3 regions of the Novosphingobium sp. ZW T3_23 genome follow, and region 1 is predicted to be linked to each of the others. Evidence: riboswitches for the same ligand, from Rfam matches in the RefSeq annotation. Region 1 holds a riboswitch; each other region holds the start of a gene.
The links. A riboswitch is a leader RNA that binds a small molecule or an ion and turns the genes downstream of it on or off. The one in region 1 is predicted to bind cobalamin.
Positions count from the first base shown of each region.

Region 1 (7,923 bases):
GCGCCGCTTCCGGGCATGTGCCGGGGTACGGTTCTTCGGCGGATCGATCCTGCGGCGTCAGCGCATGGGTCAGCAGTTCCACGGCGCGGGCCAGGCGCTTTTCGAACGTCGAGATGCTGATGCCGAGGTCGCTGGCGATCTCGCGCGGTGTTTCTTCCGCGAAGCGGCGGCGCACCAGCGCGATCCGGCACCGTTCCGGCAAGGCCGCAATGGCGTGCTGCACGCGCGCCATCTGCGTGCGCGCGGCGACGACGCGGAAGGCATCGGGCATATCGTCGGCCACGTCCAGCGCCGCCGGCGCGGGCAGCGCCTGCATGGTCACCACGCGCCCCTGCCGCATCCGCTCGATCGCCTGGTTGCGGATCATGCGCATGACGTAACCCGGCGGTTTGGCGATCGCGCTCCAGCCGCCCAGCGTGAACAGCTTTACGTAGATTTCCTGAACGATGTCGCCGGCTTCCTCGTCATTGCGGACGATCCTGCGCGCATAGTCCAGGTAGCCGCGTTCGTGAGGCAGGACCTCTTCAACGAACCAGCGGTCAATCGGGCGGACATGGGGCGCGGTCACGATGAAAGGCTCGGCAATGAAGGAATTGTGCGCCGCGCCTAGGGCATGAAAATGTACCTTTTGCGACATGGACGGCCGAATTGAGCCGTCCGCCGATCATGGGCCGACGAGGTTTCGACCTTGCGGCATGACAACGACCGCGCGGCGCCGTTGCAGGCGGCGCGAAAGACGGCGGATGTCTCTGCTTACCTTGTTCCAGGCCATCCAGGTTCCGGTCGCGCAGACCAGCGTGACGGCGGCCAGCAACGGCAGCACGATGAAATCCCACCACGGGCGTTTGCGCAGCACGGGAAAGTCCAGGCTGTGCAAGCCATCCTGTAACCAGCGGAAACCCCGCCCGTTGCGATCGAAAGCACGCAGGATCCGGCCGCTGGTGCGGTCGATGTAGAGCCGCGTCTTCTCTCCATCCGCCAGCACCACGCGCCAGACCGGAAGCGGTGCGGCGAAGCGGTGGCGGTAATAGTAGGCGTCCTCCTGCGACAGCAGCTCCAGGGATGCGATGGCCGGCTGCCCCGAAAAGGCAGCACGCAGTTCGCCCGAGGTCAGCGAGGATGCCTTGCCCTGGGCGTCGAGGCGCTGCGCCCGGCCGTTGGCCTTGGACGCGATCAGGAATGTTCGGCCACCCAGCGGCGCGGTTTCGATCCGCAGGGTATCGTTCGGAAGATCGTGCAAGGCGGACAGCGCCTGCCGAACGTCGCGCCATGGCATCGGCCCGGCCAGCCTCTCGCGCTCGGCAAATCCACCCGCGCTGTCGAGGAACCCCCAGGGGTTCATGGAGAAGAGGCCGCTTGCCACCCAGGTCAGGGTCAGCAGTCCGAAGAACAGCCCGAAGACATGGTGCCACCACCACAGCCCCTTGTAGGGCGACCCGATCCGGCCGTCGCGCTTTCGGCGCATACGGGCGATGCCGGCCCAGATGCCCGTCACCGTGAGAAAACATCCCGCAAGCGAGGTCCAGACGACCACTTCGTTCCACAGCGCACCGTTCTGCCGCAGCATCGTGGGGTAGAGCCAGTGCGGCACCGCGCCCAGCCAGCCCCAGAAGCGCTGGAAGCGCGTCGTTTCCTGCACGACTTCGCCGGACCCGCCTGAAATGTAGATCTCGGTTCCGGCGTCGTCGGCGAAGTCCACCCGGTAGAGCGGCGCGTTGCGCCGGTAGGTTTGCACGGTCCATTGGTCGATCCCGGTTTCCACGGGAGCGGCAGGCTTGCCCGCGATGCCGTGACCATTCGCGAAATCCTGCGCGATCCTGCCGATCTCCTGCGGATTCGGCGTGGCCAGCGCCCTGCCGCTCGTCAGATCGAAGGCGGCAGGGATCGCGCGCATCTGCGGGATCGCGCGGTCGGTGGGTTCACCGGGCACGACCCGCAGGACCGGACGCCCGGCCAGCATCTCGATGCGGGCGGACGAGATCGGCGTCTCCGGTGCCATGTCCACGGCGTCGAAGCTGGCGGACGGCGGCAGATGCAGTGGGGCAAGGCCCTGCACTTGTGCGGAAGGCTCCAGCCTCGGATAGTCCACATAGATCATCACGAAGCCCGAGAGGCACCAGATCGTCATCAGCAGGCCGACGAAGACGCCGAGCCAGCGATGAAGGACAAGGATCGGGCGCGGCAGCAGGCTGCGTGAGCGCTTCTTTCGAGGATGGGGCCGAGGCTGGAGTGTACTCATGGCCTCAGAAGCTCAGGCCGTAGCTCATCCGCAGCGTGCGCGGCACGCCCCGGCTGAAGTAGAGGAAGCGGCTGTTGCTGCCGTCCAGCGCGCCCTGGTCGGTCACCGCCGACTGATAGCCGCGTGTTGCATATTCCCGGTTGAACAGGTTCTCGACATTGACGCCGAAGCGGTTCCGGCGTGCCGCACCGTCGACGTAGAGGTAGGCCCCGGCGTCCACCAGCGCGTAGTTGCCATAGTTCCGGCGGCCGAAGCCCGAAGCGGTGGACCAGACGTCGCCGATCCAGTTGAGCGAGAGATTGGCGCCAAACGGCAGGTCTTCCGGTGCATAGGCAAAGGTACCCTTCGCGTATTGCCGGGGATTGCGGTCAAGCTGGGTGGACGATGCCTTCTCCCGCACGCGGGCGTAAGTATAGCTGGCATTGATGCTCCAACCCCCGGCCATCTGCGCCGTCAGTTCGAATTCGCCGCCTTGCGAGCGGACCTTGCCGTCGAGGTTGGCGTAAGTGCCGTTCGGATAGGCCGGATTGTCGTAATCGTAGTCGATCATGTTGGTGATGCGGCGATTGAAGTAGGTCGCCTTCCAGCCCAGCGTGACCGCGCCCGCCGGGAAAATTCCGCCCGCGGAGAGGTTGAGGTTGAGGCTCTGCTCCGGGCTCAGGTTCGGGTTGCCGATCTCGCAGCAGGGGTCGTTGCCATAGAGCTGCGAGGCATCCGGAAGTACGAAGGAAGTGCCGCCGTTCGCCTCGACATAGAGCGGGTCGGCAAAGTCGTAGCGGCCGGACACGTTCCAGATCGTCTTCTTCGCCCCGTCCGTGCGGTTGTAGCGCAGGCCCGCGGCAAGGCGGCCCTTCGAGGAAATCTCGTCGGTGGTACGGACCTGGAAAATCCCGGCATGGACCTGCTCGCTGGTCGGCGCGATCAGCAGCACGTCGTCACGCCCGCTGAAGTTCTGGAAGTCGTAGCCCAGCAGGTATTCGAGGCCGGGATGGAGATGCAGCTTGACCACCGCGCTGCCGCCCCAGTCGCGATAGCCCCAGAACGTGCCTGCCGGGTAGATCACTTGCGGTTGCAGGTCGGGAAGCGAATTGCGGATCTGGACGTAGGCGGTCTTCCAGTCATGGAAATAGCCCTTGAGGAAGAACTGCACGGCATCGCTGCCGGTGTAATCGAGGCGGACGCTGGCGATTTCCTCGTTGCGATCGTTGCGGCTCTCGCGGATGCGCGTGGGCGAGAGGTTGTCGAGGTTGGCCTCGGTGTGCTGGTATTGGGCATTGAGCGCCAGATCGGGGGCGAGGTCGTACTGGTACTTGAGACCCGCCGACCACAAGTCGTAGCCGAGATGACGATCGGTGAGGCTGGGCTGATAGGCGCTGTAAGGCGTGTAGCCTTCCGAACGGTTGTGCGAGGCATAGGCCACGAAGCGGTGCTTGGCCGCCGCGCCGCGCAAGTAGCCATCTACCGTGGTGCCGCCCCATGAATCCACCGAGGCATTGACCTGGCCGTTGAAATCGTCGGTGAAGCCGCGCGTCACCACGTTGATGACACCCGCCGAAGCCTGCGTGCCGTAGAACAGGCTCTCCCCGCCGCGCAGCACCTCGATACGCTCGATCATGCTGGCAGGAAGCGTGTCGTTGGGCGATGTTCCGCCATAGAGGCGGTTGTTGAGGCGGATGCCGTCCATCGTCCAGAGCACGTCCTGCGTGCGCGAACCCTGAAGCGACACATCGACGTAAGTGAACGGCCCGTTGCGGGCGCGGATGTAGAGGCCCGGCACCGATTCCAGCGCCTTGACCACGTCTACCGCGCCGCTGTCCTTGATCTGCTTTTCGCTCACGGTCACCACGTCGTTGCCGTAGCGGGAAAGCTCCTGCGGCAGCGTTTCCTCAAGGCTGGTGCCGGTGACGACGATGGCCCGATCCTCACCGGCGTCTTCACCGGTTTCCTCGGCACAAGCCTGCGTGTTCCAGGCAAGACCAAGCGCCACGGCAAGCGCCGTGTGCGAAATTGTAGCGAACTTCATCTCATTCCCCTGTCGAGCGCCATGCGATCCGAAGCAGGGGTCTGCCGTTCACGAACGGCCGGGCATCGACCGGCGTTCACGAAAGGCCGGCGCATCGACCGGCCGGGCGCCCATAACGAAGGGACGACCGCTCAGCGCACCGTGCGGCCCCTGCCGCTGGTTCGTCGCTCAGACGGAGAAACACCGTGCCCCGGCCATCCCCTGGACCAAAGCAAGAGCGACCGGACGCAGGCAGGTCTCCTGGCTCGCGGGTCATGGCTTGATACACGGCCTTCCCAGGCCTCGCAGGATTTAGCGTCCGGCCCAGTGGCTACGGCAGGCGCCTTGGCCCTGCCGCGTGATGTGTATCGCGCTCACCGCTTACAGTTGCAGGGACAGCCTCGGATTCGAGGGTCGAAACCCTCTCACCGTGTTCCCATTTTAAGCCTCTTTCGAGGCACCGGCGCGATCTTGTCCGCCATCCCTCACCGGGAAAACGGATGAGGCGAGCTAGCCGGGGAGCGCACTGCGCGCAAGCGGGATTTGATGGATGCCCTTCGTGGTGACGATGCTCGCTTCGATGAAGGGCGGCATTACCGCAAAACAGTCTCTCAGCACCTGGCGGTAAGGTGGTTCAAAGCATCATCGACCATCGCGGCAACCTCGGCACCGACGCGCCCGAGCGGAAGCGGTGCGGCTTCGAGAGGCAGACCAAGCCGGCGCCCCACCTCATACATGATCCGCAAGCTGCCATGCTCGCGGAACAGGTTCCACAGTGGGACGAACGCAGAATCCAGCCTGCCTGCCTGATCGATGTCGCCGGACATGGCCGCGCGGGCGAGGGCCAGCGCCTGCTCCGGGAGAAGACCCGCGACCACGCTATACCAGGCGTCCCCCCCGGCGATCAGCGAATCTCCCGCGCCCCAGTCACCGCTGTAGCCGATCTTGAAATCGCGGGGAGTGGAGGCGCGGAGGCGCTGGAGTTCGACACGGTAATCGCCGTCACCCGGCAGCGGCATCTTGATGGCCGCCATATTCGGCATCGCCGCCAACGCGGCAATCAGCTCGTCGGAGAAGCGGAAATTGGTCGTTCCCGGATTATTGTAGATGCACATCGGCAGGGCCGTCGCCTCGGAAACGGCCCGGAAATGCTCTTGCGCCTCCTGCTGTGTCAGCGGGGTATAGGACATGGGCGCAAGCAGCAGGCCATCCGCGCCGGCGCGCTCGGCCGCGATCGCCAGATCCCGCGACCAGCTGGTTCGCAGGGCGCCGACGCCAACGATCACCGGGGTGCGGCCCGCCGCCGCTTCCACGGCGGCTTCTGTCGCGCGGATCCGTTCGGAGCGATCCAGATAGGCATAGATGCCGGTACTGCCGAGCACCCCGATCGAATCCACACCGGCATGAACCAGACGCTCGACCAGAACCGACAGCGCATCGGTATCGACGATGCCGTCGATGTTGGCAGGGGTGATCGGGAACGCGGAAAGGCCGGTGAATAGCGTCATGACACTACTCCTCGTATGTCGGGGAGAGATTATCAAGCGCAGACCGGGCGCGTGGACGCGTCTTGCGCGTCATCCTTACTCCGGAGGTACCAGAGCCAGCAGGGCGAATGTCGCCAGCCAATGCTCGCCCATATAGTCGCCGGCGAGGTGGGGGAGTGCGGCTTGCAGGTGCCGCTGCGCGATCTCTTCCCCCGCATCGTGGATGAAGTGCGCCTGCGGCAGGCGCGCGGCGATTTGTCTCCAGCACCAGGCGCGGCTGAGGTTTAGCCCGTCGAGATGCGCGATCTTGCCGTCGGTCCGATCTGAAACGAAGGCCGGCACCAGCAGGGTCTGCGGGCGTCCTTCGGCAATCTCGGGCAGAAAGGCATCGAACCAGGTCGCAAACTCGGCGGGAGGCAGGACGCGGCTCATCGCCAGCGCCTCGGTCAGCGTGGGAGAGAGGAATTCGTCGCCGGACGGCTCCCACGCCTGAGCGGCGCGGTCTTCTCCGAACCAGTCGCGCAGGCGGCTTTCGATCAATGCGGCGAGACCGTCTCGCCGGCCCTTCGCCCATTCGTGCGCCAGGACCAGGGCGAACGCCGAGTTGCTGTGGATGCCGTGACGGATCGGATAAGTCAGCTTGGGAAGGTGGTCCTCGAAGCGCTGCGCGAAGATCGCGGCCAGCGGGGCGAGCGCCGCGGCCCAGTCCTGGCGCTCATGCAGCGAGAGTTCGTGATGCAGCGCCAGCAGCCAGCCCCAGCCGTAAGGGCGCTCGAAGCCCTGCGACAGCGGGCGCGCCAGATAGGCGATCTCGCCCGCGATCATTTCCGGCACCAGCATCGTATCCGCCCGCGCGCGAATGGCGGCGGCTTCGGGCATGTCGGGGAACAGGCGCAGCAGCCGCATGACCTGCCACCAGCCGTGCACGCAGCTGTGCCAGTCGAAGCTGCCGTGGAACACAGGGTGGAGTGCCGAGGGCGTCTCCGCGTCTTCCGGTCCGTTCAGCACATGGTCGAGCTTGTTGGGATACTCGCGGCCGAGGTGGCCAAGGGTGAGCTGCGCGAAGTGCGAAGCATGCTCCGCCGTCAGGATCGTGGTCATCGGGAGAACCCCAGGAAATAGAGGAGAAGGATGTTGGCGGCCAGCATGGCGACGGCCGTGGGCGCCTGGGCGCGGATGACGCCGTAGGGATCGCGCAGGCCCAGCAGCGCCGCCGGAACGAGATTGAAGTTCGCGGCCATGGGCGTGAGCAGGGTGCCGCAGAATCCGGCCAGCATGCCGATCGCCGCCACGGCGGCCGGGTCGCCATGTTGCACGGTCACCAGCAGCGGCGCGCCCATGGCCGCGAACATGACGGGAAAGGCGGCAAGGGCATTGCCCATCAGCACCGTCAGCAGCGCCATGCCGGTGCAATAAAGCGCCACTTGCGCAAACAGACTGCCGCCGGTCTCGACATGATCCAGCAGGCTGCCTACGGCCGTGCCCATTCCGGCCGCCGCATAGATGATGCCAAGGCTTGCCAGCAATTGCGGCATCAGGATCGCCCAGCCAAGCCCGTCGGCCAGCCTCACGCCTTCACGCAAGGGCGCTTCGGCGCGGGTCCGGAACCAGACCATGCAGATGACGGTCGAAGCCAGCGCGCCGAGTGCGAGCGAGACGAGCGTCGCGTCGGAGGCCTTGACGATCCCCGGCACGGACTTGAACAGCACCGTTCCCGCCAGCGCGATCGCGGGAATGGCCAGCGCCGGAAGGAACAGGCGGCTGCCGTAGCGCAAGGCCGCTGCCTCCTGCCCTTCCTCACTTGGCGCCGGAGCTGCCCCGGTCCGCCCGGAAGCGGCCACTATGACGATGACGATGGCAAGAACGCCGTTCGCCATGTCGGGAATATGGTCCCCCAGCAGGAAGCTGAGTGCGATCAGGCCCCAGAGCAGCGCCGTGGCGCGGCCCTTGCGGTCCCGCCGGTGCAGCGCCGTGACCAATGCGAAGCCGAGGAACATGGCCCCCGCCAGCGCATAGACGAGTTCCAGCCCGATCACGCGGTTTCATCCTGTAAACGCCGGCGCTTCCTGTCCAGCAGCAGAACGCGGCCGCCATGGATGAGCAGGGCGGCGATCGCCGTCGGCACCGCCCACATCGACAGCGCGAAAGGCTCGGCCTTCATGCCATAGCCCTCCATCACGCCCTTCATCAGCAGG
Region 1 covers NZ_JBJDRF010000038.1:32,316-40,238, reverse strand. Annotated here, with positions in the region: gene ACI3K3_RS17850 (RNA polymerase sigma factor) at 1-637, opposite strand, end outside; gene ACI3K3_RS17845 (PepSY domain-containing protein) at 665-2,239, opposite strand; gene ACI3K3_RS17840 (TonB-dependent receptor plug domain-containing protein) at 2,244-4,262, opposite strand; cobalamin riboswitch at 4,475-4,721, opposite strand; gene ACI3K3_RS17835 (dihydrodipicolinate synthase family protein) at 4,853-5,749, opposite strand; gene ACI3K3_RS17830 (DUF2891 domain-containing protein) at 5,825-6,829, opposite strand; gene ACI3K3_RS17825 (5-oxoproline transporter, DUF979 family subunit) at 6,826-7,764, opposite strand; gene ACI3K3_RS17820 (5-oxoproline transporter, DUF969 family subunit) at 7,761-7,923, opposite strand, start outside.

Region 2 (7,923 bases), on a different contig from region 1:
TCGCCAGAAGCGTCTCGGTGCCTCCGTAAAGCGGCTGGGAATGAAGGATCACGTCTCCCGGACGCGCGAAAGTCAGGATCGTGGTGGTGATCGCCCCCATGCCAGACGAGAACACCACTCCAGCTTCCGCGCCTTCGTAGACCGCCATGCGGTCTTCCACGATCTCGCTGTTGGGATGATTGAACCGGGAATAGACGAGACCCCGCCCCTGCCCCGGTGGCGGATCCTTCCGTCCGGCCACATAGTCGAAGAAATCGCGGCCCTCTTCTGCCGTGGGAAAGACGAAAGTCGATGTCAGAAACACCGGCGGCTTGACGGCACCTTCGGACAGAAGGGGGTCGTAGCCGTAGTTCAACATGAGGGTATCCGGATGGAGCCGATGATCGCCGATCGCCGTCTTGCTTTCCCGCGGTGCCGTCATGTCGTTCTCCTCAGCCAGGCTTATTTGCAATAGGTAGCGGGGAGAGGAACGCCCGACTAGTAACGATCTCGCGGATGGATCCCAGAGCGATCGGCGCTGGGAGTGAAGCCCATCTGGACCAGCAGATCGACCAGGCGCTGACCATCGTCCAAGACCCTCTCCAGCCAATTCTCGTGGTCCATGTGCCCCAGGGCCGACCGCTGGAATTGACCTGCCGCTCGCACCGAGTCGCCCAGAAGCCGAACTTGCAACACAGGCGTGTCGCGCCGCGGCCGCCGGTTGGACGCTGCCTGTTCCGGCACCGCAACGACGCTGACGCGGCTGCGGAGTTTCGCTTGGATGTCCATGAAGCCTGTTTCCCGATATGGCGCGACCCGGTTCGAGCCGATTGAGCGCGCGCGCGTTTTCTTACTCCTGATCAACGCATCGGAAGGCTTCGAGTTTCTGGGAAAAGGCAGCGAAACCGTCGAATTTCTAGACAGCGCTCAAGTTGCCATGCGAGGACGCTGCGCAGTTCGTCCCGTCGGTGCGATGTTTCATCGACAGCCGCCTGCAAGAGGGAACCAGGGCCTTGACGGATCATTCTCAAGTAAATAGGTTGAGATAACTGCTTGACCTCTTCGACCTTACATCGAAGATGCAACATCGGGAATTATCCTCGGGTCGACGGGCATCCTGTCAGGCGACCCACCTCGGTAGAAACGAAAAGGGAGAACCACCCATGCCTCAGAGCGATTTCCACGTCGTCCGCAAGGGCCTGAATTGGGCAGTAAGCCTCCACGGCGTTTTCCTGGCGGCCTTCGAGTCCCAGAAAGCCGCGATCAATCGCGCTATCGATGCTGCCCATCAGGTGGGCATGAAGGGCCACGGCGCGCAAGTCTTGCTGATCGACGGTCATGCCGATCCCCGCACGCAATGGGTCTTCGGCCGCCACCCCTATCCACCGACCGCCTGACCTGTCGGCGGGCGCGCCCACGCTTCGGCGCGCCCGCTGGAAAGCTGCGGCTGGAGAAAACAAGCATGTTCAAGGCTCTCTTCGTAGAACACCCGCGCGCCGTGAACGAGAGTTACGGTGAGCATTGGATCGTCGCCAACCGCTTCGGCCTGAAGATGATCGTGGCGGGATTAGGAACGATGCTGCACGGCTTCGTGCCCGGACTGCTTACCCACGCCGGAAGCGACGCCATTCGTAAGCTGCATGGCGAAATGACGCGTCGTCAAACCGCTGCCATCAAGGCTCAGCCCGATCGCCCAGCGCCGAATCGCTGGCAGCCGGAATATGAAATCTGATTTAAGAACCACATTCAAGCTGCTGGGTTCTCTGGCTTAATCTTCTTCTTCGCCCATCCTCTCCCTCTTGCGCATTTGACACGACATTTTATGTAGCATACTACATATATCGTTCGATGCAGGACGGCGGAGCTTCGGCATCCGGCTCTCCTGCGCAGGAGAGGACCATATCATGCAATTCCACCTGAACGGCTTTCACACCGGCGATCCGGCGATATCGCAAGCCGGACCTGTCGATCACGAGCCGGATACCGTCGATGTCCTGATCGTCGGTTGCGGCCCCGCCGGACTTACCCTGGCCGCCCAACTTGCGCGCTTTCCCTCGATCCGGACCCGCATCGTCGAACGCAAGGACGGCCCTCTCACGCTGGGGCAGGCCGACGGCATCGCCTGTCGCACGATGGAAATGTTCAATGCTTTCGGTTTCGCCGATCGCGTGGCGCGCGAAGCTTATTGGGTAAACGAAACGACGTTCTGGAAGCCCGATGAGAGCGAAGCCCGTCGGATCACGCGCCATGGCCGCATTCCTGACACGGAAGAAGGCCTCTCGGAGTTTCCGCACGTCATCCTCAACCAGGCGCGCGTGCACGATTTCTACCTTGAAGCCATGCGCAATTCCCAAAGCCGGCTTGAGCCGGACTATGGCTTGCTGCTTCAGGATCTGACGATCCCGGCCGATCCTGCGGAGCCGGTCGTCGCTCGCCTTCAACGTGTCGACGCCGCGCTAGGGCATGCCGTGGAAACCGTGCGCGCCCGCTATGTGGTCGGCTGTGACGGAGCCCGCAGCCAGGTTCGCAAGGCCATGGGCCGCGAACTTCATGGAGAGTCCGCAAATCAGGCCTGGGGAGTGATGGATGTCCTGGCCTACAGCGACTTCCCGGATATTCGCCTGAAGACAGCCATTCACTCCGCGAACCAGGGCAACATCCTGATCATTCCGCGCGAAGGCGGTTATCTGGTGCGGCTCTATATCGAACTGGACAAGCTCGAAAAGGACGAACGCGTCTCCGCCCGGAACATCACGCAGGATCAACTGATCGAGGCGGCCCAGCGCATCCTGCACCCTTATGTGCTCGACGTGAAGGAAGTGGCCTGGTGGTCGGTCTACGAGATCGGCCAACGCCTCTGCGACAAGTTCGACGATGTCCCTGCCGGGCAGGAAACGAGCCGCAATCCGCGCGTCTTCATCGCGGGCGACGCCTGCCATACCCACAGCCCGAAAGCAGGCCAGGGGATGAATGTGTCCATGCAGGACGCCTTCAACCTTGGGTGGAAGCTGGCTGCCGTGCTCGGGGGACAGGCCTCGCCCGAACTGCTTCACAGTTACTCCGCCGAGCGTCAGGCGATCGCGAAGGAACTGATCGACTTCGATCGGGAGTTCGCCGCCATGTTCAGCGCCAAGCCTAAGACGTCCGATGACGAGGACGGGGTCGACCCCGCCGAATTCCAGCGATACTTCATCAGGCAGGGCCGCTTCACGGCAGGCACGGCGACGCGGTACGGCCCCTCGTCCCTCACCGGAAAAAGCGATCACCAGCACTTGGCGGAAGGCTTCCGCCTTGGCATGCGCTTCCATTCCGCACCCGTCGTGCGCCTCGCCGACGCCAAGCCGATGCACCTGGGCCACGTTGCTGAGGCTGACGGCCGTTGGCGCGTCTACCTGTTCGCGGGGAAAGAAGGCCTCGCCGCAAATGGTTCGATCGACAGGCTCTGCCGCTTTCTCGAAGCCGATCCCGCGTCGCCCTTGCGTCGGCATACGCCGATCGGGGCGGATAGCGATGCGCTGTTCGACCTTCGGGCCGTCTTCCAGCAGCCGCACCAGTCCTTGTCGATGGACGAACTTCCCGGCCTGCTTTGGCCGCGAAAGGGCACTCTGGGCCTCAGGGATTACGAGAAGGCGTTCTGCGCCGACTCCAGGGCCGGCGACATCTACGACTTGCGCGGCATCGACAGGGAAAAGGGCTGCATGGTCGTGGTTCGCCCGGACCAATATGTTGCGCAGGTTCTACCGCTCGATGCGCACGATCGCCTTGCCGCCTTCTTTGCGGACATTCTGCACGATGCCGGTCAAATCGATATAAAAGAACGTTCGGAACCCGTTCCGGCGTAACATCATCTTGAGCGGGCGGCGGTTCTCGCGCTAGGTGGCCCCATGAGCGACCTAGAGACCATGCCGGGACACCTGATCCGCCGCCTGCACCAGATTTCCGTCGCGCGTTTCACGTCGCGCATGGCCGAAGCCGGCATCGACCTTACGGCCGTTCAATATGCCGCGCTGTTGACCTTGCGCGATCATCCCGGCCTGGACCAACAGACCCTGGCCGGCATGATCGCCTATGATCGTGTGACGATCGGCGGCGTGATCGACAGGCTGGTCCAGAAGGGATTCGTCAATCGGGAAACCAGCCCCAACGACCGCCGCGCCCGCGTGCTGATGCTGAGTGACCAAGGCGGCAACGCGGTCGAGGTCGCCACGCCCTGGGTCGACAAGGTTCAGGAAGACCTCATTTCGCAACTCACTTCAGAAGAGCGAGATAATTTTCTGAATTTGCTACAAAAAACTACGAAGGCGGGTAACGAGATGAGTCGTGCGCCGCTTCGGCATGGGGCGAAGGTCAAGATCTCACAATAGATGGGAGGGTTGCGTCGTTAGGCTTTGAATTTATCAGCTTGATGGCGGCTGAGAACGCGCTCGGCCCAAAGTCCGAATGCCAGCCCGATCGTCAGCCACAGCACGAGCTGCGTGCCGATCGAAGCGATGCGGAATTCCCAGAGGAGCGCGGCCGGAAAATCGCCCGGCACTTCGTCGATCACGGGCAATAGGAACTGGCCGAGGCCGACAATCCCAAGATAGACCACCAGGCCCAGCAGGGTTGCGTCGAAACCTCTTCCCGGCCGAGCCAGAGCCGCCCGCAGACGTGCCGCGACGATGGCGGCGCCCAGCGACAGGGCTATCATTCCGAAAAAGGCTGCGGTGCGCAGTGCCACGGTTTCGTGCTTGCCCACCGCCGGTGGGGTTTGAGGATACTTGATCGCCGGCACCAGCACCACCAGCACGAAAGTCAGCATCGCCAACAGCAGTGCGAAACTGCGCGGACCGAGATGGCCCATACGGCCATAACCATAAGCGAAGACGAGCGAGAAGATCCCGCCGACGGCCGCGCCGTACAGCGCAAGTGCCGTCAGCAGTCCGGCCCCCTTCTGCGTATCGCGGCTGACGAGTTCTTCTTCCGGAGGCCCGTCATGGGCCGTATCCGCATGATCCTTTCCATGCGCGGCGTGGCTTTCCTCGTAGCCGATGGCAAGGTCGATCCGAGGTTCGGCGAAGCCGCGCGCGAAGAGCGTGGCAAGAAGGGCGCCCAGGATGCCGGCAAGCATCCCGCGCCAGAGCAGGTTCCTGGTCATGGCTTATCTCAGTGGCAGGGGAAGCCGAGGAGATGGCGTCCGTCATGGACGAATTCGTGCACGTACATGCCCTGGAACAGCGAGAAAGCGCCCTGCTCCGTGCTGACGAAATAGATGAAGATCACAGCCAGCAGGGTGCCGAGCACGGCCCAGGGCGCGATATCTTCCAGCGGAATGGCGTTGCCACCCTCCAATGGGATGAAGGCATCATCGAAAACTGCGGCGGAAACAGCCATTGTCATGCTCCTTGGCGGGATTGCGCGTCCCCGGAAAACCTGTTGTCGAGCAGGAAGGTCTGGCTCTCGACGGGAAAGCTCCCATGCGATTACAGTGGCGCGACCGCGCCGGATTCCCACCGGCTTCTTCGATCCTCGACGCCGCATCCTTAGGACCGCGCAGGCCGCCGCGTCAACGACTTCACGGAATGGACGCTTGGCAACCACGCTTCTGCTCATCTGCATCGCCGGCACCGCGTCGAGCCGCCAGGGCCGTTTCCCCGATCCCGCCGAACCACTGGATGCCGCCGGTGCGCGGGACGCGAGGCGCCTACCACTGCCGGAGCGCTTTCGGGCCGCAGCCTATCGAAGCCCCTCTCGCTCCGCCGCCGAGACCGCCTCGGCGATGGGTTTGGTTGCCGATGACGACATTGCTCTCTCCGACCTTCGCCATGGCGATTGGAGCGGGCGTTCCTTCGCTGAAATCGAGGCTGCGGAACCCGGCGCGCTGGCGCTCTGGCTTGCGGACCCGACAAGGGGAACGCCAGGAGGGGAAACGATGGAGCAGGCCCGCCTCCGCGTAGGAACCTGGATGGACGGTATCGCGGCGCGGCAGGATTCCGTCTGCGCCGTCACCCATCCCATGATCGTCCGCGCCGCGCTTGCCCATGCGCTCGACATGCCGCTGCGGGCTACGCTCGCCGTGGATGTGGCGCCGCTCTCCCGAACCACCCTCTCGTTCAACCAGACATGGCGATTGCAGTCGCTGGGGCCTGTCACTCAGGGGGTTGCGAGCGAGAGCGTGCCCAGCTAATCGCCGGACGGTCGAGGCGCTCACGCGCTTCGGCAGAAGATCGCGCCGGTGCCCCGCAAGGGGCTTAATACGGGAACACGGTAAGGATGGTCCGCCATCCCGATCCGGGGCTGTCCCTGCAACTGTAAGCGGCGAGCGCGATGCACATCGGCGGTGGGACAAGGGTTTCCGCCGCAGCCACTGGGCCGGACGCTAAGTCATGCGGGGCCTGGGAAGGCCGTGCATCGTGCTGTGACCCGCGAGCCAGGAAACCTGCCGGCGTCGATGTCGCTCTTGCCCGGGTCCAGGGAATGGCCAAGGCACGGTAATCCTTCCGTCTGAGCGACGTGATGCATGCGGCCGGGGCCGCGGCGGCATGACACGTCGGGCGCCCGTGCGCCGGTCCGGCGCGGCGTGCCGCAATCGTCGCGCGTGCGATGAGGAAGCCCCGCCGTTTCAGGTCGCTGGCGCGCGGGAGACGAACCATGAGCAAAGTTCCCACTACCGTCATCACCGGCTTCCTCGGCGCGGGCAAGACTACGCTGATCCGACACTTGCTCCAGAACGCCAAGGGCCGCCGCCTCGCGCTCATCATCAACGAGTTCGGCGATGTCGGCGTGGACGGCGAGCTGGTGAAGGGCTGCAACGACGAGGCCTGCCCGGAGGACGACATCGTCGAACTGGCCAACGGCTGCATCTGCTGCACCGTCGCCGACGACTTCCTGCCCACCATGCAGAAGCTGCTCGACCGCGAGAACAAGCCCGACCACATCATCATCGAGACCAGCGGCCTCGCCTTGCCCAAGCCGCTGGTGAAGGCCTTCCAGTGGCCCGACATCCGCACCCGCGCCACCGTGGACGGCGTGGTCGCGCTGATCGACGCCGATGCCGTGGCCGCCGGCCGGTTCGCCACCGACGAGATCGCCCTTGCCGCCGCGCGCGCCGCCGATCCAATGTTGGACCACGAAAGCCCGCTGGAGGAACTGTTCGAGGAACAGCTCGGCTGCGCGGACATGGTGGTGCTCAACAAGACCGACCTCGTCGATGCCGAGGCCCTCGCCCATGTCGAAACGCTGGTTCTGGCCGAAACGCGCCCCGGCGTGAAGATCGTGCGCGCGGACCACGGCGCGGTCGACATCGCCGCGCTGCTGGGCATCACCGCCGCTGCCGAGGACGACCTCGATTCCCGCCCCTCGCACATCGACGGGCTGGACGAGGATCACGACCATGACGACTTCGACAGCTTCGTCGTATCCGGCGGTGATGTGGCCGATCTCGACGCGCTGCTCGCGCGCCTGAAGAGCTTGATCGCGGAGCATGACGTGCTCCGCGTGAAGGGCATGGTCTCCGTTGGCGGTAAGCCGAGCCGCCTGATCGTGCAGGCCGTTGGCCCGCGTATCCAGCACTTCTACGACCGCGCATGGCTGCCGCAGGAAGCGCGCCGCACCCAGCTTGTCGTCATCGGCCAGAAGGGGCTGGACCGCACTGCCATCGAGGCGGGGCTTGCCGAAGTTCTCGGCACCGTGGACGCCTGATGCACCTGCTCTCCGCCACGCCGGGGACGATCTCCAACGGCGAGGAGGCAATCGATCTCGACCAGTCTCCCGGCGACATGGTGATCCTCACCGTGGCGGACAGCGAACTTGCCTGCTTTGCGGGGGCGGCGGCGCGGTTGCCCTTCGATGCTCCCAGCGTCCGCCTCGCGAACCTGCTGCAACTGCGCCACCCTTACTCGATCGACCTCTATGTCGAGAAAGTGATCGCGCAGGCTAAATTCGTCTGCGTGATCCTGCTCGGCG
Region 2 covers NZ_JBJDRF010000009.1:5,775-13,697, reverse strand. Annotated here, with positions in the region: gene ACI3K3_RS07415 (cystathionine gamma-synthase family protein) at 1-421, opposite strand, end outside; gene ACI3K3_RS07410 (hypothetical protein) at 478-768, opposite strand; gene ACI3K3_RS07405 (hypothetical protein) at 1,143-1,376, shown strand; gene ACI3K3_RS07400 (DUF6356 family protein) at 1,337-1,711, shown strand; gene ACI3K3_RS07395 (FAD-binding monooxygenase) at 1,884-3,821, shown strand; gene ACI3K3_RS07390 (MarR family winged helix-turn-helix transcriptional regulator) at 3,864-4,343, shown strand; gene ACI3K3_RS07385 (CbtA family protein) at 4,361-5,116, opposite strand; gene ACI3K3_RS07380 (CbtB-domain containing protein) at 5,125-5,352, opposite strand; cobalamin riboswitch at 5,387-5,528, opposite strand; gene ACI3K3_RS07375 (histidine phosphatase family protein) at 5,549-6,145, shown strand; cobalamin riboswitch at 6,175-6,420, shown strand; gene cobW (cobalamin biosynthesis protein CobW) at 6,610-7,659, shown strand; gene cobN (cobaltochelatase subunit CobN) at 7,659-7,923, shown strand, end outside.
Region 2: it holds a riboswitch for cobalamin, as region 1 does, so the genes downstream of both, ACI3K3_RS07380 (CbtB-domain containing protein) here and ACI3K3_RS17840 (TonB-dependent receptor plug domain-containing protein) in region 1, are expected to answer to the same signal.

Region 3 (7,923 bases), on a different contig from region 1:
CTGCCATGCCTGCCGTCGCGGAAGGAGCGGCACCCATGACGCAGCAGCCCCCGACGATGGCGGTAAACTTCAAGGTCAATGGAAAGGGGCAGGCGCTCACGCTCGATACGCGTACGACCCTGCTCGACGCTCTGCGCGATCACGTGGGCCTGATGGGAACCAAGAAGGGCTGCGACCATGGGCAGTGCGGCGCCTGCACGGTTCTGGTGAACGGAACACGGATCAATTCCTGCCTGAGCCTGGCCGTCATGCACGAAGGCGATGCGGTGACGACGATCGAGGGGCTGGGCACGCCGGAAGAACTGCACCCGATGCAGGCGGCTTTCGTGAAGCACGACGGTTTCCAGTGCGGCTATTGCACGCCGGGCCAGATCTGCTCGGCCGTTGCGGTGCTGGAGGAGATCAGGGCGGGCATTCCCAGCCATGTCCAGGGCGACGTCGGCGGTGCTCCGGAGATGAGCGTGCTGGAGATGCGCGAGCGGATGAGCGGCAATATCTGCCGCTGCGGCGCCTACTCGAACATCGCCGAGGCCATGGCGGAAGTGGCGGGCGTCCGGATTGCCGAGACCCATGACGCGGAGGTGGAAGCGTGAAGGCCTTCACTTACGAACGCGCGAAGACGCCCGCCGCCGCCGCGGCCGTAGCGGCCCACAAGGGCGCCAAGTTCATTGCCGGGGGCACCAACCTGCTTGACCTGATGAAGCTGGAGATCGAAACGCCGACGCACCTCGTCGACGTGCAGGATCTCGGGCTGGACCGGATCGAGGAGACCGGGGAAGGCGGCCTGCGTATCGGCACGCTCGTCAGCAACACTGCTCTGGCGGCGGATCGACGCGTGCGGCGGGACTATGGCGTGCTTACCCGCGCCATCGTGGCGGGCGCCTCGGGCCAGCTTCGCAACAAGGCGACCACCGGCGGCAACCTGCTCCAGCGCACCCGCTGCCCTTATTTCTACGACACCAACCAGGCCTGCAACAAGCGCAAGCCCGGCTCCGGCTGCGCGGCGATCGGCGGGTTCAGCCGCCAGCTTGGCGTGGTCGGCACCAGCGACGCCTGCATCGCCACCCACCCCAGCGACATGGCGATCGCCCTGCGCGTGCTGGATGCCTCGGTCGAGACGGTCGATGCCGCCGGCAAGACCCGCAGCGTGCCGGTCGGAGAGTTCCACCGCCTTCCGGGCAACACCCCGCATGTGGAGAACGTGCTCCAGCCCGGCGAGCTGATCACGGCGGTCACCCTGCCCAAGCCTCTGGGCGGGCGGCACTTCTATCACAAGGTCCGCGACCGCGCGTCCTATGCCTTTGCGCTGGTGTCCGTCGCGGCGGTGCTGAACAAGGACGGCAGCGGCCGGGTCGCCTTCGGCGGCGTGGCGCCCAGGCCCTGGCGTGTGGAGGCTGCCGATGCGCAACTGCAGAGCGGTGCCGGTGCCGTGGCGAAGACAGCCTTCGCCGATGCGCGTCCCACCCATGAGAATGCCTTCAAGGTCACTCTGGCCGAACGCACGCTGGCGGCCCTTATCGCGGAGAACCGGGCATGAAGTTCGATACGCCTGCGGGCAAGAACCCGATCGACGCGATGAAGGTCATCGGCCAGGCCGTCGATCGCGTGGACGGCAAGCTGAAGACCACCGGCCAGGCGCCCTATGCCTATGAGCATGGCGATGTTCCCGCCAAGCCTGCCTATGGCTATGTGATAGGTGCAGGGATCGCCAAGGGCCGCATCGTCTCGATGAACACGGCCGAGGCGAAGCGGATGCCCGGCGTGCTGGCGGTGGTCAGCGCCGAGAATGCGCAGCCGCTTGGCAAGGGCAGGATGAACACCGCCAAACTGCTGGGCGGTCCGGCCATCGAGCACTATCACCAGGCCGTGGCGGTTGTGGTGGCGGAGAGCTTCGAGCAGGCGCGCAGCGCGGCCAATGCCGTGCGGATCGAATATGCGCGTGCCGATGGCCGCTTCGATCTGGCCAAGGCGAAACCCGGCGCGCAGCCGCTGACCGGAAGCGACGCCGATACCCATACCGGCGATTTCGAAGGCGCTTTCGCCTCGGCGCCGGTGAAGTTCGACCAGACCTACACCACGCCCGACCAGAACCACGCGATGATGGAGCCTTTCGCGACGATCGCCTGGTGGGAAGGCGACGCGCTTTCGGTCTGGACGTCGAACCAGATGATCGCCTGGAACAAGAGAGAGCTGGCGGCCACCTTCAAGATACCGCCGGAGAAGGTCCATGTCCGCTCGCCCTATGTCGGGGGCGGTTTCGGCGGCAAGCTGTTCCTGCGTGCCGACGCGGTGATGGCGGCGCTGGGTGCGAAGGCCTGCGGGAGGCCGGTGAAGATCGCCCTGCCGCGTCCGTTCATGGTCAATAACGCCACCCATCGGCCCGCAACCATCCAGCGCATCCGCATCGGCGCCACGACCGAAGGGCACATTACCGCGATCGGGCATGAAAGCTGGTCGGGCGATCTACCCGGCGGCGGTCCGGAGGCGGCGACGCAGCAGACCAAGCTGCTCTACGCCGGGGCCAATCGCCTCACCGCCATGCGGCTGGCGGAGCTGGACCTTCCCGAGGCCAATGCCATGCGCGCGCCGGGCGAGGCGCCGGGCCTGATGGCGCTGGAGATCGCCATCGACGAGACGGCGGAAAAGCTTGGCATGGATCCGGTGAAGTTCCGCGTGCTCAACGATACCCAGGTCGATCCCGAGCATCCCGAGCGGAAGTTTTCCCAGCGCAATCTGGTGCGCTGCCTGGAAGAGGGCGCGCAGCGCTTCGGCTGGAACCGGCGCAGCGCCAAGCCCGCGCAGACCCGCGAGGGCCGCTGGCTGATCGGCCTCGGCGTGGCCGCGGCGTTCCGCAACAACATCAACATGACCTCGGCCGCACGCGTGCGACTGGCGGCCGACGGCATGGTGACGGTCGAGACGGACATGACCGATATCGGCACTGGCTCCTACACGATCATCGCCCAGACGGCGGCGGAGATGATGGGCCTGCCGGTCGAGAAGGTGCGCGTGAAGCTGGGGGATTCCTCGTTCCCGGCATCGGCGGGCTCGGGCGGCCAGTGGGGCGCCAACAGCTCGACCTCGGGCGTCTACGCGGCCTGTTCCAAGCTGCGCGAGCTGGCCGCGCAGCGTCTGGGCATGGACCCGGCGACGGCGGAATTCGTCGATGGCGAAGTGCGCGCGGGCAATCGCTCGGCCGCGCTGGCGGAAGCGGCGAAGTCCGGCGAGATCGTTGCCGAGGAGACCATGCAGTGGGGCGATCTGGCCAAGACCTTCCAGCAGTCCACCTTCGGTGCGCACTTCGTGGAGGCGGCGGTGGATTCCTACACCGGCGAAACGCGGGTGAGGCGGATGCTGGCGGTCTGCGCGGCCGGGCGTATCCTCAATCCCAAGACCGCGCGCAGCCAGGTGATCGGCGCCATGACCATGGGTGTCGGTGGCGCGCTGATGGAGGAACTCGCGGTCGACAAGCGCTTCGGCTTCTTCGTCAACCATGACCTTGCCGGATACGAAGTGCCGGTGCACGCCGATATTCCGCACCAGGAGGTGGTCTTCCTGGACGAGGCGGACGACAAAGTCTCGCCCATGAAGGCCAAGGGCGTGGGTGAACTCGGCCTTTGTGGCGTGGGCGCGGCGGTCGCCAACGCGGTCTACAACGCCACCGGCGTGCGCGTCCGCGACTATCCGATCACGCTCGACAAGTATCTGGCGAAGCTGCCTGCCATCGCCTGACGCCTAACGGCACGAGCTTGGGCAGGCCCGGAGAGGCACGCTGAAACAGGCTACGTCATCCTGAACTTGTTTCAGGATCCATTCCGCCTCCCGGCTCCGTCTGGGCGTGCTGGGCGATGGATCCTGAAACGAGTTCAGGATGACGGTTGGCCGGAGTGGGGGGGCCGGTTTCACCACCGACACCATTCTGGCCCAGCAGAAGGTCCGCAACCAGCTCCGGCGCTGAAGGGAAATAGAAGTGCATGTAGCTCGCCGTGAGCGGGCCGTGGCGGAAAATCTGCTCGCCCTTGCGCCCGTCCGGCGTCTGGGCGAGCACGATCGGGGGAAGGGTCGTTTCGAGCTGGGAATAGTGGAAAGTGTGGCCGCGCACCGCGTGGCCGTCCAGCACCGCCTCCTGCATGCCAAGCGCGACGAGGCGCTTCTGCATGGTCGCGCGGGCAGGCAGCAGGCCCAGCATCGGCGCGCTGCCGCCCGCCGCATCCGTGAGCCTTTCGCAGGCATAGAGCATACCGCCGCATTCGGCGAGGATCGGTCGGCCTGCCGAGAAATGGGCGCGGATCGCCTCGATCATCGGACGATTGGCGGATAGCGCCGCCAGATGAAGCTCCGGATAGCCGCCGGGCAGCCAGAGTGCGTCGCAGTCCGGCAGAGGGGCGTCCCGCAAGGGCGAGAAGAACGACACTAGCGCCCCCGCGCGTTCCAGGAAGTCCAGGTTGGCGCGGTAGACGAAGGCGAAGGCTTCGTCGCGGGCCACGGCGATGCGTCGCTCCGCCAGTGTGGCAGGCGGCAGCGACGGGGACCGGGCCGGCGGGAAGGAGGCGGGGTCTGGCAGCCACAGGGCACTCTCGGGGATAAGGTCGGCGGCGCGGTCGATGCGGGCTTCGAGGTCCGCGATTTCGCCTGCCTGCACGAGGCCGAGATGGCGTTCGGGCAGGCCCATGGCCTCGTCACGCCGCAGAGCGCCGAGCCATTGCACGCCCGAGCCTTGGGGCATCCCGCGTTCCAGCAATTCGGCGTGGCGGTCGCTGCCGACGCGGTTGGCGAGCACGGCCGCCACCTTCACGTCCTTGCGATAGGTAGCGAGCCCGTGGACGAGCGCGCCGAAGGTCTGCGCCATCGAGGAGCCGTCGAGCACGGCCAGCACCGGCAGCCCGAACAATCGGGCCAGATCGGCCGAGGAAGGCGTGCCGTCGAACAGGCCCATTGCGCCTTCGACCAGGATCAGGTCCGCCTCACTGGCCGCCTCGTGCAACAGCGCGCGGCACTGCTCCTCGCCGCACATGAACAGGTCCAGCTGGTGGACCGGCGCCCCGCTGGCCACTTCGTGGATCATGGGATCGAGGAAGTCCGGGCCGCATTTGAACACGCGCACCCGGCGTCCGGCGCGGACGTGGCGGCGGGCGAGGGCGGCCGTGACTAGGGTCTTGCCCTGCCCCGACGAGGGCGCGGTGACGAGCAGCGCGGGGCAGGCGTTTGCCGGTGCCTCCAGGGATGGAGATGCAGATATCGCTGGGACGGGCAGGCTTGGCAGCGGTTGATTCACAGTTCCCCCTTCGACGCAAACGCTCGTAAGTCGTCACGCGAAGGTGCCCTCTTCCGCAAGAGAGCAGGAACTTCGTCCGCCCGGTACATCCCGCCCGCGCGAAGGATCGACGGCGAAGGGCCGGTTTCCTGACTTCCCGGATCCTCGCGCCTTCCGCCGCCTTCTCGAAGCGGCCGCTTCAATGGCGTGGTGGCGGGGCGCATCCCCGGTTACAGTTGCGGGAGCAGTGCCGGCAGTCACGGATAGCTTCCGTGGTCCGGACTTCCCGATTAAGCCCTTGCGGGCACCCCTTGCGCCGGGTGGACTATGGGACTTCGCGGGCCTGCGCAAGTATCGGCGCGGCCCCCCTCTTGCACGGCGCAGCGCCAGCCGATAGGGGCGCCCCTGCGACAGGTTCCCCGCGAGGGGATCAAAAGGGAACGCGGGTTCAATACCCGGGCTGCCCCTGCAACTGTACGCGGAGAGCCGTGCGGCCATTTCGCCATTGGGGGTGCAAACCCCTGAGAAGGCGGCCGAAACGGCATTGACCCGTGAGCCAGGAGACCTGCCCGTCGCAGTCGTTCTTCGACCGGACAGGGTGAGCCGGCCGAACGGGGCATTTCCTCGCTGAGCGACAGCCACTGCCGTGCCCGCAAGCGGCGCGAAAGGGCCTGTCGTCGTGTCTCGCGACTGCATGTCCTTCGCCTGCCTGTCGAGCGTGGCCGGGTTCGACGCTCGCTTAAAGGATATGCCGTGAACTTCCGAATTTCTGCCGCCAGCACTCTTGTTCTTGCACTGGCTCTCCATCCCATGGTCGCGTCTGCCGAAGAGGCGGCGGAGGCCTCCACTGCCGACCGGATCGTCGTCAGCGCGCTGCGCACCCCGGTCGCGGCCGATCGCGTGGCCGACAGCGTCACCTTGCTGGACGAAGCGCAGATCGTCGCGGCGCAGCCGATCGCGCTTACCGACATGCTGCTGCGCACGCCCGGCATCAGCATTTCGCGCAATGGCGGCTACGGCACCACCACCTCGCTGCGTATCCGGGGTGCCGACGCCGGGCAGTCGGTGATTGTGATCGACGGCATGCGCCTGTCCGACGCGTCCTCGACCGCCGGCGGATATGGCTTCGCGAACATGTTCGTGGACGATGCCGAACGGATCGAGATCCTGCGCGGCCCGCAGTCCATCCTCTGGGGCAGCGATGCCATCGGCGGCGTGGTCAACGTCCGCACCCGCCGCCCGACCGAACCGCTGGAAGGCAGCTTCGCACTGGAAGCCGGAACCCATGACACGGTTTCGGCGCGTGCCGGTGTAGGCGGCACCTCCGAGGCGGTGGACTGGCGCCTCTCCGCCTCGCGCTTCACCACGGACGGCATTTCGGCACGGTCCAACGGCACCGAGGACGACGGCTACCAGCGCAGCGCCGCCAGCGGCACCCTGACCTTCCGGGTCGCGCCGGGCGTGTCGCTCGACGTGCGGGGCTACTGGTCGGATTCGAAGAACGATTTCGATGGCACTTCGGGCGACTCCCTGGCCTATGGCCGGACGGAGGAATGGTCGGGCTATGCCGGGCTCAACTTCACCCTGTTCGGCGGCAGGTTGGCGAACCGGGTGGCGGTGCTTCAGACCGAAACGGACCGCCGGAACTACGACCCCGCCCGCTCGATCCGCCAGATCACCTTCGATGCCCATGGCCGCGTGCGCCGGTTCGAATATCAGGGAACCTACACGTTCTCCGACGCCGTGCAGGCCGTGTTCGGCGCCGAGCGCGAGGAGCAGCGGATGACCACCGCATCGCCTTCGAACAGCGCCACGCCCTATGTGCTGACGCCGGAAAAGGTGGATACGAACAGCGTCTACGGCGAGTTGCGGGTTACGCCCGTGGTGGGCCTCACCGTCAGCGGCGGTGCGCGCTACGACCACCAGTCGCGCTTCGGCGGCAACACGGTGTTCAGCGCGGGCGCGGTCTATACGCCCAACGGCGGCGCCACCGTGCTGCGCGCCAGCTATGACGAGGGCTTCAAGGCCCCGTCGCTCTACCAGTTGTTCAGCATGTATGGCGTGAACGACCTGAACCCGGAAAAGGCCAAGGGCTGGGAAATCGGCGCCGAGCAGGGCTTCGGCGAGGCGTTGCGCCTGTCCGCGACATGGTTCGAGCGCGATACCGACAACCTGATCGACTTCGCCTATTGCCCCACGAGCGGCGCCCTGCCGGATGTGTGTTATGTTCCCGGCACCACCACCTCACGCTTCGGCTACTATGCCAACGTCAAGGCCAGCCATGCGCGCGGGCTGGAACTGGCGGCTTCGGCCAGGTGGGGTGTGCTCTTCGCCGAGGGCAACTACAGCTGGATCGAGGCCGAGGACCGGACGGAGGGCAGCGCCACTTACGGGCGCCAGCTTCAGCGCGTGCCGCGTCACCTGGCCAATGTCGAAGCGGGCGTGGACCTGCCGCAGGGCATGCGGGCAAGCGTCGCCGCGCGCTATTCGGGCGAAAGCTACAACGCCGCGACCGGCACCGCGACGCTCGACGACTACTGGCTGGTGGACTTGCGCGCGCAGTGGCAGGTCAGGGAAGGGCTGATTCTTCAAGGACGTATCGAAAACGTGGGCGATGAGAAGTATGAGACCGTAAGCGGCTACGGCACGCTCGGCCGCACCGTCTATCT
Region 3 covers NZ_JBJDRF010000047.1:6,768-14,690, reverse strand. Annotated here, with positions in the region: gene paoA (aldehyde dehydrogenase iron-sulfur subunit PaoA) at 1-593, shown strand, start outside; gene ACI3K3_RS19460 (FAD binding domain-containing protein) at 590-1,537, shown strand; gene paoC (aldehyde oxidoreductase molybdenum-binding subunit PaoC) at 1,534-3,732, shown strand; gene ACI3K3_RS19450 (cobyrinate a,c-diamide synthase) at 3,788-5,275, opposite strand; cobalamin riboswitch at 5,376-5,581, opposite strand; cobalamin riboswitch at 5,650-5,842, shown strand; gene ACI3K3_RS19445 (TonB-dependent receptor plug domain-containing protein) at 6,065-7,923, shown strand, end outside.
Region 3: it holds a riboswitch for cobalamin, as region 1 does, so the genes downstream of both, ACI3K3_RS19450 (cobyrinate a,c-diamide synthase) here and ACI3K3_RS17840 (TonB-dependent receptor plug domain-containing protein) in region 1, are expected to answer to the same signal.